Regions from separate parts of the Streptomyces sp. NPDC002817 genome, predicted to be linked through region 2. Evidence: riboswitches for the same ligand, from Rfam matches in the RefSeq annotation. Region 2 holds a riboswitch; the other holds the start of a gene.

Region 1 (6,971 bases), on a different contig from region 2:
ATACGGGGCATGGACGTACGCCGGGATCGACTCCGCCGCGCACGCCGCACGGAACTCCTCGTCCTGCCGCGGGTTGCCGGTGGGTGTGGCCCAGCCGCGCGGGTTGGCGACGAAGACCTGCACGGTCTCGGCCGCGAGATCACGGGCGTAGGACAGACCGACGGAGTTCAGACCGCCGGCCACGGGGACATGGCCGCCGACGGGGTTGCGCTGAGTCATCACCCGTCCAGGGTGTCACGCGGCGCGGGGTGCCCCGTCAGGGGATGGCGATCGGCCCGGTCAGCGGATCTCGATGGTGATCGTCGAGCCCTTGGGGGCGGTCTGGCCGCCCTCCACCGACTGGTTCTTGACCGTGTCGCCGAACAACCCGAGGAGCCCGCGGTCCTCGTCGACCTCGAAACCGGCCCCCTCCAGCTCGGCCTTCGCGTCGTCGACGCTGTCGCCGACCACGTCTGGGACCTCGACCATCTCCGGACCCTTGGAGATCGTCAGCGTCACGGTGTCGCCCTCGGCGGCCCTGCTGCCGTCCTGCGGGGTCTGCGCGGCGATCAGGCCCTTGTCGTACTCGGAGTTGACCTGCTCGGAGGCGACCTTCACCTTCAGGCCCGCGTCCGCCAGGTCCGCCTTCGCGTCCTCCAGGCTCTCGCCGGTGACGTCCGGGACGTCCACCGGGCTGCCCTTGCTGACGACCAGGGCGACCGCCGCGCCCGAACGGAGCGTGCTGCCCGCCTCCGGGTCGGTGCTGATCACGAAGCCCTTGATGACGTCCTCGCTGAACTCCCGGGTCACCATGCCCGGTTCGAGGCCGTCGCCCTTGAGCCGTGCCCTCGCCTTGTCGAGACGGAGGCCCTTCAGGTCGCCCAGCTTCACGGTCTCGGGGCCCTTGGAGACGGTCAGCGTCACGGAGTCGTTGCTCCGGATGCGGGTGCCCACGGTCGGGTCCGAGCCGATGACCCGGCCGCGCTTCACGGTGTCGCTGTACTCCTGCTTCACCTTGCCGAGTTCGAGGCCGGCCTCCTCCAGCCGGTCCCGGGCCTGCGTCTCGGTCTTGTCGATCAGCGCCGGGACCTTGGTGAACTGGCCGGAGTTGATGTACCAGACGCCGGCTCCGACACCGAGGATCAGCAGCAGGGCGACGACGATCGCGAGCGGCCCGCGAGGAGGTCCCGAACGGCGCCGGGGCGGCGGGGGCGGCGGAGACGCGAACCGGCTCGTGTGGTTGAGCACGGGCCCGTCCTCGTTGACCGGCAGCGGCCGTGGCACCGTCAGTGAGCGCGGGATCACGCTGGTGCGGTCCTCGGCGCCGCTGTGCGCGACGGACAGGGCCTGCGGCGGCACCAGGTCCAGCTGCTCCTCGCTGAGCGCGCCGCGCGCCGCGCGGGCCTGCGCGAGCAGCGCCACCGCGTCGTACGGGCGGATCTCCGGGGTGCGGGCGGTCGCCGAGGCGACCAGCTCGTCCAGCTCGAACGCCAGCCCCGGCACGATGCCCGAGGGCGGCGGGACGTCCTCGTGGAGGTGCTTGTAGAGCACCACGGCGGGGGAGTCCCCGTCATGCGGCTTCTCGCCGGTCAGCATCTCGTAGAGCACGACACCGCACGCGTACACGTCGACGCGGGGGTCGGCGGTGCCGCTCTCGATCTGCTCCGGCGCGAGATACGAGACCGTGCCGAGCACGGTGCCCGTGGTGTTCGTGACGGTGTCGACGGACCGGACGAGCCCGAAGTCGGCCACCTTGACCCGGCCGTCGTCCCCGATCAGCACGTTCTCGGGCTTCATGTCCCGGTGCACGAACCCCGCGCGGTGCGCGGCGCCGAGCGCGGCGAGGACCGGTTCCAGGATGTCGAGCGCGGCCCGCGGCTGCAGTGCGCCACGGTCGCGCAGCACGTCACGCAGGGTGCAGCCCGCCACGTACTCCATGGCGAGATAGACGTACGACCCGTCGGTGCCCTGGTCGAAGACCTGCACCACATTGGGGTGGGCGAGCCGGGCGACGGACTTGGCCTCGCGGATGAACCGGTCGACGAAGGTGACGTCGGCGGCGAGGCCCGGGTGCATCACCTTCAGCGCGAGCACGCGGTCGAGGCGGGTGTCCACGGCCCGGTAGACCGTGGCCATCCCGCCGACCGCGATCCGCGCGTCCACGCGATAGCGGCCGTCGAGCACCTGCCCGACCAGAGGGTCCTGAAGGGTCGTATCCACGCAGGTGAGTGTACGAGCCGCGACTGACAGGGCCGCGGGTTCGGGCGAGATCGGGGCGGGACTGAAGCCGTCCTGTGACGGACGTCGCAACGAATTCCGACCTGCGTCGAACGTACGTTCAGAACGCGGGGCGTTCGGGATCCAGTCGCGCCAACCCCTCCTTGGGGGACGAGGCTTCGGCGAAATGCCGCTTGGGGATGCGCCCCGCCCGGTACGCCAGCCGGCCCGCCTCCACCGCGTGCCGCATCGCGTGCGCCATCAGCTCCGGCTCCTGGGCCCGCGTCACCGCCGAGGCGAGCATCACACCCGCGCACCCCAGCTCCATCGCGAGCGCCGCGTCCGACGCCGTACCGGCCCCCGCGTCCAGGATCACCGGCACGCGCGCGTGCTCGACGATCAGCTGGAAGTTGTGCGGGTTGCGGATCCCGAGCCCGGAGCCGATCGGGGATCCCAGCGGCATGATCGCCGCGCAGCCCACGTCCTCCAGCTTCCGCGCGAGGACGGGGTCGTCGTTGGTGTACGGCAGCACCGTGAAACCGTCGTCGACCAGGGTCTCCGCGGCGTCCAGGAGCTCGATGGGGTCCGGCAGCAGGGTGCGTTCGTCGGCGATGACCTCCAGCTTGACCAGATCGGTGCCGAGGGCCTCGCGCGCGAGGCGGGCCGTCAGCACGGCCTCGCCCGCGGTGAAGCAGCCCGCGGTGTTGGGCAGCACCTCGATGCCGAGCCTGGTCAGCACGGAGAGGACCGAGCCGTGCACATTCGGATCCACCCGCCGCATCGCGACCGTGGTCAGCTCGGTGCCGGAGGCGGTCAGCGCCCGCTCCAGCACATCCAGGCTGGGCACGCCGCCGGTGCCCATGATCAGGCGGGAGGAGAAGGTCCTGCCGCCGAGGACGAAGGGATCGTCGGCCATGGGTCAGCCTCCTTGGACGGCGGTGAGGACCTCGACGCGGTCTCCCTCGCGGAGGGACGTCGACGGCCACTGTCCGCGCGGGACGACGGTTTCGTTGAGGGCCGCGGCCACTCCGGCGGGGGCCGGGGCGAGGGCCCGCACGACGGTGTCGAGAGCCGTGCCGGGAGCGATCTCCCGCGGCTCTCCGTTGACGGAGATGTTCATGCGGGCAGCTCCGTGAAGGTGAAACGCCGGGGGGTGAAGGGGCGGACCTCGTCCGGCAGTTCACCCGTGGTCAGCACATGGGCCATCGCGTCGCCGGTGACCGGCGTGAGTAGCACACCGTTGCGATAGTGGCCGGTCGCCAGGAGCAGCCCAGGGAGCTCGGTCGGTCCGAGCAGCGGAGCGTTGTCGGGGGAACCGGGGCGCAGCCCGGCGCGGGTCTCCGTGAGCGGCAGCTCCGTGATGCCCGGCACCAGCTCATGGGCGTCGCGCAGCAGCTCGTACACCCCGCCCGCGGTCACCGTGGTGTCCCAGCCCTGCTCCTCGCTGGTCGCCCCGATCACCAGCTCGCCGTTCTCGCGCGGCACCAGATAGACCTGGCTGCCACGGACCACGGCACGCACGGTCCGGTTCAGGAAGGGCGCGTACCGCTGCGGCACGGTCAGCCGCAGCACCTGCCCCTTCACGGGCCGCACCGGCGGCAGGACGTCGTCGGGAACACCGGCGAGCCGCCCGCTGAGGCTGCCGGCGGCGAGCACCACCTGGGCCGCGCCCAGCCGGGTGCCGTCGGTGGCCGTGATGCCGGCGGCCCGGTCCCCTACGAGGTCCAGGCGCTCGGCCCAGAGGCGGTGGAAGACCACGCCCGCCCGCTCGCAGGCGGCCAGCAGCGCCTTGACCAGCCGCCGGGGGTCGATCTGATGGTCGCCGTCGACCCGCAGCCCGCCACGCACGCCCGGCGCGAGCATCGGCTCCAGGCGCCGGCACTCCCGCCCGGACAGCCACTCCGACTCCAGGCCCGACTCCTGCTGAAGAGCGTGCAGTTCCCGCAGATGGGCACGGTCGTCGGCGTCCAGCGCGACGGCGAGCGTGCCGCAGCGGCGGTAGCCGAGGTCGTGGCCGGTGAGCTCGGTGAGCTCGGCCGCGAACTCCGGATAGCGGCGGGCCGAGGCCAGGTTCAGGCCCAGCAGGGTCTGCTCGCCGTAGTGCAGTTCCGTGACGGCGGCCAGCATCCCGGCGGCCACCCGGGCGGCCCCGCCGCCCGGTTCGGGATCGACGACGGCCGTGGCGAAACCGCGCTGCGCGGCCCGCCAGGCCGTGACAAGGCCGATGATTCCGCCCCCGACGACCAGGACGTCTGACGTACGTGAGGACATGGGCGTCCAGCCCCTCCCTTCGCCGGCATGACCCGGATCAGGTTCGTACGGTCGGAGGCCGCCAGCCTCCCTCTCAGCCCGGTGCGTCCGGGCTCCCGCGAGTGCTCTACGTTGGCCACCCTAGCTCTTGGTTTTGCGCTTGTGTAAGGGAGCCTGCTGCCATGCCCCGCTCGCTGGACGGCCTCGTCCTCGCCCCCGTCGTCGACCAGGCCGCAGGTCAGGTGGGTACCCGCACCCGGTTCACGTACCACGAGAAGAGCGGCGAGATCTGGGCCGAGTACGGGGGCGGCGACGTCGTGCGCGGGCATCTGGTGGGTACCCGGGAGGGCGACCGGCTCGACTTCCGGTACGTCCAGCTCAAGCACGACGGGACGACCTCGTCGGGGCACTGCGTGTCCACGGTCGTCGAGCTGCCGGACGGGCGGGTGCGGCTGGAGGAGAGCTGGGAGTGGGAGTCGCAGCCGGGCAGCGGGACGAGCGTTGTGGAGCAGGTCACGGTGCATGACCGCTGACTGACAAATTGTCAGTTGTCTATGGTGATCCGGTGAGCGAGCAGACGGAGCAGTCTCAGCGGCGCGTGGTCGTGGTCGGCGCGGGCATGGCCGGCGTGCAGACCGCGGTAGCCCTGCGCGAACAGGGTTTCACCGGCACCGTGACCCTCATCGGCGCGGAGCCGCATCAGCCGTACGACCGGCCGCCGTTGTCCAAGGCCGTACTGCTCGGCAAGGCCGAGGGCTCCGCCTTCGACATCGACTTCGAGGCGCTCGGCATCGCACTGGAACTGGGCCGCGAGGTGCTGGGCGTCCGCCCCGCCGAGCACGAACTGGACACCGGGTCCGGGCCCGTGCCGTACGACGTCCTGGTCCTCGCCACCGGTGCCGAACCGATCCGGCTGCCCGGCGCGGAGGGCGTCCCCGGCGTCCATCTGCTGCGCACCCTCGACGACGCCGAGCGGCTGCGGCCCGTACTCGCCCGGCAGCACGACATCGTGGTGGTCGGCGCGGGCTGGATCGGCGCCGAGTTCGCCACCGCCGCGCGCGAGGCGGGCTGCGCGGTGACGGTCGTCGAGGCCGCCGAAAGGCCGCTCGCGGGGGCGCTCCCTGCGGAGGTGGCCGCGCCGATGTCGTCCTGGTACGCCGACGCCGGTGCCACATTGCGCACCCACGCGCGCGTGGAGCGGGTGCGGCCCGGCGAGGTCCTCCTGGACGACGGCACACGGCTGCCCGCGGACGCCGTCGTGGTCGGCATCGGCGCCCGCCCCGCCACGGCCTGGCTGGCCGGCTCGGGCATCGAGCTCGGCGCGCACGGCGAGGTCGTGGCCGACGACCGCCTGCGCACCTCCGCGCCGGACGTCTACGCGGTCGGCGACTGCGCGTCCTTCCCCTCGGGAAGGTACGGCGAGCGACTGCTGGTCCACCACTGGGACAACGCCCTCCAGGGCCCGCGCACGGTGGCGGCCAACATCATCGGCGAGACGCCCGCGGTCTACGACCCCGTGCCGTACTTCTGGTCCGAGCAGTTCGGCCGCTTCGTCCAGTACGTCGGCCACCACACGTCCGCCGACACGGTGCTGTGGCGCGGCGACCCGTCCGGCCCGGCCTGGACGGTCTGCTGGCTGCGCGAGAACCGCCTCATCGCCCTGCTGGCGGTGGGCCGGCCCCGGGACCTGGCACAGGGACGGCGGCTGATCGAGGCGGGGCCGGAGCTGGACCCGGAGCTGCTGGCGGACCCGGCGAGGCCCCTGAAGGCGGCGACAGTGTAGTTCGAAAGCCCAGGTCGCGGGGGTCTGGCTTCCGACTGTCAGTGCGGGATGGCAGGCTTGATGTCGTGACCGAGATTGACGCAAAGATCGATGCTCTCGTCCCTGCCTGGCTCACCCTCCCCGACATCGCGGAAATCCTCGATGTCGAGGTGACGCGTGCGCGCCAGCTGGTCAAGGACGGCCAGCTCATCGCCGTACGCCGTGGTGAGAACCGCGCACTGCACGTCCCCGCCGCCTTCATCGACGGGGTCGAGCAGAAGGTCGTCAAGGGCCTCACCGGGACCCTGACGCTTCTGAGGGACGACGGCTTCTCCGACGAAGAGATGCTGGAGTGGCTCTTCACCCCCGACGACAGCCTGCCGGGCACCCCCGCCCAGGCGCTGAGCGAGAACCGCGGCACGGAGGTGAAGCGCAGGGCCCAGGCGCTCGCCGTCTGACCCAGGACCGCCGAACCGCCCGGCGCACGGTCCGCCACCCGCGCACCCGCACGGTCGCGACCGCCCCCGTGCGCAGGGCGGCACCGTGCCACAGCGGTGATGGGCGGACGCGTCCCACGCCCGGCGTCGATGACCTGCGGGTTCGTCGCCAGGACGTGGGTCGTGTCCGCCCGTCGCACCTGGGGCCGGGGCGTGGGCCGCGGAGCCGTCCCTGTGGTTCACTACGCCCGGCCCGCCCAGGTCGACCGCACCGGCCCGCAGCCCGTACGCCACCGACATCGGGGGACACCCATGCCCGTCACGTC
Region 2 (6,971 bases):
GCAAGGCCAAGGACGCGATCGACAAGCTCGTCAAGGACGGCGAGGTCGGCGAGGACGAGGGCCGCCGTGCGGAGAAGGAGCTCGACGATGCTACGCACAAGTACGTCGCCCAGGTGGACGAGCTCCTGAAGCACAAGGAAGCGGAGCTTCTCGAGGTCTGATGAACGACTCTTCCTGGGGAGCGCCGCCACAAGCCGGGTACTGGGGGCCGTCCGACCAGGGGCCTGTCCAGGGGGCTGCCCCGGCGGGTCCCGCGTACGATGCGCCTGAGGCGCAGCACACTCGCCCCATGCCCATCGTGCCTGACGGACCCGCCGTGCCCCGATACGGCGACGACCAGGATGACGACCGGGGGGCCGCTCGGCTGAGCGGCCCCTTGTTCCGCGACGAGACCACGTCGGCGCAGCCCCGTGCGGCGGCGCCGCAGAATCCGGAGCCCATGCCCGACGCCCCGCAGCCGGCTCCCGCGCCGCAGAAGAAGAGCGCGGGGCGGGACCTGGGTGCGGCCATAGGGGTCGGCGTCGGGCTCGGTGCGGTGATCGTCGCGTCCTTGTTCGTCGTCAAGGCCGTCTTCGTCGGCGTCATCGCGGTCGCCGTCGTCGTCGGTCTGTGGGAGCTGACGTCCCGGCTCGAGGAGCGCAAGGGCATCAAGGCGCCCCTCGTGCCGCTGGCGGTCGGCGGTGCGGCCATGGTCGTCGCCGGGTACGTCCGGGGCGCCGAGGGTGCCTGGGTGGCGATGGCGCTCACCGCGCTGGCCGTCCTGGTCTGGCGGATGACCGAGCCGCCCGAGGGCTATCTGAAGGACGTCACCGCGGGGGTCTTCGCGGCGTTCTACGTGCCGTTCCTGGCGACGTTCGTCGCGATGATGCTCACCGCGGACGACGGAGCGTTCCGGGTCATGACGTTCCTGGTCCTGACGGTCGTCAGCGACACCGGGGCGTACGCCGTCGGCTGGCGCTTCGGCAGGCACAAGCTCGCGCCGCGCATCAGCCCCGGCAAGACCCGCGAGGGACTGCTCGGCGCGGTGTCGTTCGCGATGGTCGCGGGTGCGCTGTGCATGCATTTCCTGATCGACGACGGCACCTGGTGGCAGGGCCTGCTGCTGGGCTTCGCGGTCGCTGCCAGTGCCACACTCGGCGACCTCGGCGAGTCGATGATCAAGCGGGACCTGGGCATCAAGGACATGGGCACGCTGCTGCCGGGCCATGGCGGCATCATGGACCGGCTGGACTCCCTGCTGCCGACGGCGCCCGTGGTGTGGCTGCTGCTGGTGCTCTTCGTCGGTTCCGGCTGATCGTTTCCGTACAGGGAGAAGCCCCCGCTTCGGCGGGGGCTTCTCCCGTTCCGGCGGTCCTGTTCTACCGGCTGGTCCGGTGGGACGATTCCTCTGTAAGCCCTCGAAGGGGATCGCCCTGGAAGGAGGGCGTCATGTCCGCCATCCGTGAAGTGATCGACGTCGACCGCAGTCCCGAAGACGTCTATGCGTATATCACCGACCCCTCCCACCTGCCGGAATGGCAGCTGAGCGCCGTCAAGGCCGAGCCGCTCGACGAGGGGCCCGTCCACGCCGGCTCCCGGGTCCGGGTCACTCGGCGCATCGGGAACCGTGAGATTCCGATGACCGTCGAGTTCGACAGGCTCGACCCGCCGTACAGCTGGGATCTGCACGGCATCGAAGGCCCCGTCAGGCCACGTACCCACGGCGAGATCGAGTCGCTCGACGACGGGCGCCGCTCCCGCGTGACGATAGAGATCGACTTCGAGGGGCACGGTCTCGGCAAGGCCCTGGTTCCCCTCGTCGTCCGCCCGCAGGTCCGCAAGGAGCTCCCGCGGGACGAGCAGCTGCTCAAGGAGCGCCTGGAGCGCCCCACCACCTAGGAAGCGCCCCACCACCTGGGAAACGCACCATCACCTAGGACGTGCAGACGTCCTTGAGCTCATTCGCGGCGGCGTCGATCCGGCTGCTGTCCGGGTCGGTGTTGCCGTCGAGGATGGACTTGTTGTAGTCCTCGATGGCCTTGTTCAGGTCGTCGACGGCCTTGTCGACCTTGCCGTCGTCCGTGTCGTCGTTGATCTTGTCGAGGTTCTTCTCGATGGTGTCGATGGACTCGTCGGTCTTGGACGGGTCCTTCGCCGCGTCCCAGCCGGCCTCGTGGATCGCCTTGATACTGTCGGAGATCGTGTCGGCGTGGGTGAGACAGCCGAGCGCGTCGTCGGTGTTCTCGCAGCCGGTGAGGAGCCCGGCGGTCAGTGTGACGGCGGCGACGGTGGTGGCGACGGCGGCGATACGGCGTCCGCGTCGGCGGTTGGCGGCCATGGAACGGGTCCCCTCCTGGAAGGCACAGGCCGCTGCTGCGATCTGTGTGCCGTCCACGATTCCGCCGTAGGGTCCCCTGCGACGAGGCAGCTGCCTCCCGTATGGGTGGTGGAGCGGGCTACACCGTGAAGGGCGGGGCGTATGTGGGTTCCGGACAGCCTGGACCGACTGCGGGAGTGGCTGGAGGGGAACGGCATTCCCCAGGAGTCGTGGGGGATCGACGGGACCAAGTCCGTGCAGCACCTGTGGGGTGAGATCGAGGCGGGGGAGACGGCCTTGGACTCCGAGCCGCCGTTGCGTCGCGTCACCGTCGTCACCCTGCGCATCAGACAGGACGGCAAGGAGCTCGTGGAGATCGCGCAGCTGATGGCCGACGGCAGTTGGCGTCCCCGGGACGAAGCCCCCGCCGAGAAGATGAAGCCAGGGGAGCAGGCGGCGGACACGGCACGGCGGTGCGTGGCCGAGGAACTCGGGGTCGAAGGCCCCGGAGTCGTCGTGGGCCCCATCTCCGAACGGCGTCTGCGCCGGGACTCGTCACCGTCGTATCCCGGCCTGGCGTCCGAATACGTCTTCCACGACGTGGACGTCGAGGTGCCGGGTCTCTCCTCGTGGAACTTCTGGACCAGGGAGGCCGGCGACGGGGTGGTTTCCGCCCATCTCTGGGCGTGGCGGTAGTCGACTGGGGCACTCCGGTTGATCTGCGACACTGGTATGACCATGCCCAAGCCCGGAGAACTCACTTTCGTCGCCCCCCGCGGAGCCAAGAAGCCGCCGCGGCACCTTGCCGATCTCACGCCTGCCGAGCGCAAGGACGTCGTGGCCGAGATCGGTGAGAAGCCGTTCCGTGCCAAGCAGCTCTCGCAGCACTACTTCGCGCGGTACGCGCACGAGCCGGAGCAGTGGACCGATATCCCGGCCGGTGCTCGCGGAAAGCTGCAGGAGGCGCTGCTTCCTGAGCTGATGACCGTCGTACGGCATCTGTCGACCGACCAGGGGACCACGCGCAAGACGTTGTGGCGGCTGTTCGACGGGACGCTCGTGGAGTCGGTGCTGATGCGGTACCCGGACCGGGTGACCATGTGCATCAGCTCGCAGGCCGGGTGCGGGATGAACTGTCCCTTCTGCGCGACCGGGCAGGCCGGGCTCGACCGGAATCTGTCCACCGCCGAGATCGTCCATCAGATCGTGGACGGGATGCGGGCGCTGCGCGACGGGGACGTGCCCGGTGGGCCCGCGCGGCTCTCCAACATCGTCTTCATGGGCATGGGTGAGCCGCTCGCCAACTACAAGCGGGTCGTGCAGTCCATCCGTGCCCTCACCGACCCCGCCCCCGACGGGCTCGGCATCTCGCAGCGTGGCATCACCGTCTCGACCGTCGGTCTGGTGCCGGCCATCCACCGGTTCGCCGACGAGGGCTTCAAGTGCCGGCTCGCGATCTCGCTGCACGCGCCGGACGACGAGCTGCGCGACACCCTCGTACCCGTGAACACGCGGTGGAAGGTGCGCGAGGTGCTCGACGCCGGTTTCGAGTACGTCGAGAAGTCGGGGCGCCGGCTCTCCATCGAGTACGCGCTCATCCGGGACATCAACGACCAGGCCTGGCGTGGTGACCGGCTCGGGCGGCTGCTCAGGGGCAAGCCCGTGCATGTGAACCTCATTCCGCTGAACCCGACTCCAGGGTCCAAGTGGACCGCCTCCCGGCCGGAGGACGAGAAGGCCTTCGTGGAGGCCATCGCCGCGCACGGGGTGCCCGTCACCGTTCGGGACACCCGTGGGCAGGAGATCGACGGGGCCTGCGGTCAGCTGGCGGCGGGCGAGCGGTAACCTGAGCTCGTACGTACATCTTCATATTCCGACAGGGGAGCGCCACAGCGCTGAGAGTGCGGCAATCGGGCCGCAGACCCTCCGAACCTGGCCCAGGTCATTCTGGGTAGGGAGATCGGTCATTACTCAAGCTGTTGCGCCCTGCCCGGAGCCTTTCAGAGGTTCCGGGCAGGGCCGCGTCTCTTCCTGGTCAACCCAGGAGGAATCCAGTGAGCATCACCAAGAAGGCCACGGTCTTCGCCGTCGGGTTCGGTCTCGTCGCGCTCTCCGCGTGCGGGTCGTCCGACAGCGACAGCGGCGGCGACTCCAAGACCGTCACCCTCGTCAGCCACAACTCGTGGGCCGTCTCCAAGAGCGTGCTCGCCGCGTTCGAGAAGGAGTCCGGGTACAAGGTCAAGGTCCTCGAGGACGGTGACGCCGGGCAGGCCGTCAACAAGGCGATCCTGACCAAGGACAACCCGCAGGGCGACGTCTTCTTCGGCGTCGACAACACCCTGCTGTCGAGGGCGCTGGACAACGGGCTGTTCCAGTCGTACGAGGCGAAGGGTGCCGATGAGATCGGGGCCGGGTACCGGGTCGACGGGGACAAGGTCACGCCCATCGACACCGGCGACATCTGCGTCAACTACGACAAGGCCTACTTCAGCGAGCACGAGCTGGCCCCGCCGACGTCGTACGACGACCTGATCAAGCCCGCCTACAAGAACCTCCTCGTCACCGAGAACGCCTCCACCTCCTCGCCGGGGCTCGGGTTCCTGCTCGGCACCGCCGCCAAGTACGGCGACGACGGCTGGCAGGACTACTGGACGAAGCTCAAGGCCAACGGCGTGAAGGTCGTCGACGGCTGGGAGCAGGCCTACAACGAGGAGTTCTCGGGGTCCGCCGGCGGCAAGAAGGCCAAGGCCGACCGGCCGCTCGTCGTCTCGTACGCCTCCTCGCCGCCCGCCGAGGTGATCTACGCCGATCCGAAGCCGACGACCGCGCCGACCGGGGTCGCGGAGGGCACCTGCTTCCGGCAGATCGAGTTCGCGGGGCTGCTGAGCAACGCGCGGAACAGCGCGGGCGGCAAGGCGCTCATCGACTTCCTGATCAGCAAGAAGTTCCAGGAGGACATGCCGCTCAACATGTTCGTCTACCCGGTGGTCGAGGGGGCGGCCGTGCCCGCCGAGTTCACGAAGTACGGGCCCGCCGCCAAGGACCCCGAGACCCTCGACCCCGCCAAGATCGCCGACAACCGTGACCAGTGGGTCAAGTCGTGGACCTCGCTCGTACTGAAGTAGCCCCACGCGGGAGCCTCAAGGGGAACGTGACGCGGCTCGGGCTCATGGCCCTGCCCGTCGCGTTCTTCGGGGTCTTCTTCGCCTGGCCCGTCGCCGCGATCGTGGCGCGCGGGCTCAAGGCCGACGGCGCGTGGCGGTTCGGCCGGATCACGGACGTGCTCGCACAGTCCGACATCCGGCACGTCCTGTGGTTCACCACCTGGCAGGCCCTCGCCTCCACCGCGCTCACCCTGCTGATCGCGCTGCCGGGCGCCTATGTCTTCGCCCGCTTCGACTTCCCGGGCAAGCAGATCCTGCGGGCGGTCGTGACGGTGCCGTTCGTGCTGCCGACGGTCGTGGTGGGTACGGCGTTCCTGGCACTGGTCGGGCGTGGGGGACTGCTCGACGAGCTGTGGGGCGTACGGCTGGACACGACGGTGTGGGCGATCCTGCTCGCGCACGTCTTCTTCAACTACGCGGTCGTCGTACGGACGGTCGGCGGGCTCTGGGCACAGCTCGACCCGCGGCAGGAGGAGGCCGCGCGGATGCTGGGCGCCTCGCGCCTCGCAGCCTGGCGGAAGGTGACCCTGCCCGCGCTCGGGCCCGCCGTGGCGGCCGCCGCCCTCATGGTCTTCCTGTTCACCTTCACCTCCTTCGGCGTGGTGCAGATCCTCGGCGGACCGACCTTCTCCACCCTCGAGGTGGAGATCTACCGCCAGACCTCGGAGATCTTCGACCTCGCCACGGCCGCGGTCCTCACGATCATCCAGTTCGTGGCCGTCGGCTCGATCCTCGCCCTGCACGCCTGGACCGTACGGCGACGGGAGACCGCGCTGCGGCTGGTGGACGCGTCCGTGACGGCCCGGCGGCCGCGTGGGGCGGGGCAGTGGGCGCTGCTGGGCGGGGTGCTGGCCACCGTGCTCGTCCTGATCCTGCTGCCGCTCGCCGTGCTCGTGCAACGGTCGCTGGACGCCCCCGACTTCGGGTACTACCGAGCGCTGACGAAGTCCGACGGGGGAGTGTTCCTGGTGCCTCCGATCGAGGCGATCGGCAACTCTCTGGCGTACGCAGTCGCCGCCACGGCCATCGCGGTGGTGATCGGCGGTCTCGCCGCGGCCGCGCTGACCCGGCGGGACGCGGGGCGGTTCGTACGGGGCTTCGACGCGCTGCTGATGCTGCCGCTGGGCGTGTCCGCGGTGACGGTCGGGTTCGGGTTCCTGATCGCCCTCGACGAGCCGCCGCTGGATCTGCGGGCCTCGTGGATCCTGGTGCCGCTCGCGCAGGCGCTGGTCGGTGTGCCCTTCGTCGTACGGACCATGCTGCCCGTGCTGCGGGCCGTGGACCACCGGCTGCGGGAGGCCGCGGCCGTGCTCGGGGCGTCGCCCTGGCGGGTGTGGCGGGAGGTCGATCTGCCCCTGGTACGGCGGGCGTTGCTGATCGCGGCCGGGTTCGCGTTCGCCGTGTCGCTGGGGGAGTTCGGGGCGACCGTGTTCATCGCGCGGCCCGACAACCCGACGCTGCCGGTCGCGGTGGCGCGGTTGCTGGGGCGGGCCGGGGAGCTCAACTACGGG

Evidence for each region. Region 2 has a riboswitch for thiamine pyrophosphate ahead of ACWD3I_RS28420 (thiamine ABC transporter substrate-binding protein). Riboswitches for the same ligand answer to the same signal wherever they lie in the genome.
Region 1: linked by a shared signal. The riboswitch ahead of thiO (glycine oxidase ThiO) and the one ahead of ACWD3I_RS28420 (thiamine ABC transporter substrate-binding protein) in region 2 are both predicted to bind thiamine pyrophosphate.

Annotation. Positions count from the first base shown of each region.
Region 1 is NZ_JBSFUY010000023.1:51,131-58,101, forward strand. Features, by position in the region: gene ACWD3I_RS33445 (deoxyribonuclease IV) at 1-219, opposite strand, end outside; gene pknB (Stk1 family PASTA domain-containing Ser/Thr kinase) at 280-2,199, opposite strand; gene ACWD3I_RS33455 (thiazole synthase) at 2,318-3,112, opposite strand; gene thiS (sulfur carrier protein ThiS) at 3,116-3,316, opposite strand; gene thiO (glycine oxidase ThiO) at 3,313-4,467, opposite strand; TPP riboswitch at 4,465-4,576, opposite strand; gene ACWD3I_RS33470 (hypothetical protein) at 4,629-4,979, shown strand; gene ACWD3I_RS33475 (NAD(P)/FAD-dependent oxidoreductase) at 5,012-6,229, shown strand; gene ACWD3I_RS33480 (Rv2175c family DNA-binding protein) at 6,295-6,666, shown strand; gene thiE (thiamine phosphate synthase) at 6,958-6,971, shown strand, end outside.
Region 2 is NZ_JBSFUY010000017.1:86,253-93,223, forward strand. Features, by position in the region: gene frr (ribosome recycling factor) at 1-161, shown strand, start outside; gene ACWD3I_RS28395 (phosphatidate cytidylyltransferase) at 161-1,294, shown strand; gene ACWD3I_RS28400 (SRPBCC family protein) at 1,429-1,878, shown strand; gene ACWD3I_RS28405 (hypothetical protein) at 1,913-2,374, opposite strand; gene ACWD3I_RS28410 (NUDIX domain-containing protein) at 2,459-2,992, shown strand; gene rlmN (23S rRNA (adenine(2503)-C(2))-methyltransferase RlmN) at 3,035-4,141, shown strand; TPP riboswitch at 4,165-4,272, shown strand; gene ACWD3I_RS28420 (thiamine ABC transporter substrate-binding protein) at 4,351-5,421, shown strand; gene ACWD3I_RS28425 (ABC transporter permease) at 5,466-6,971, shown strand, end outside.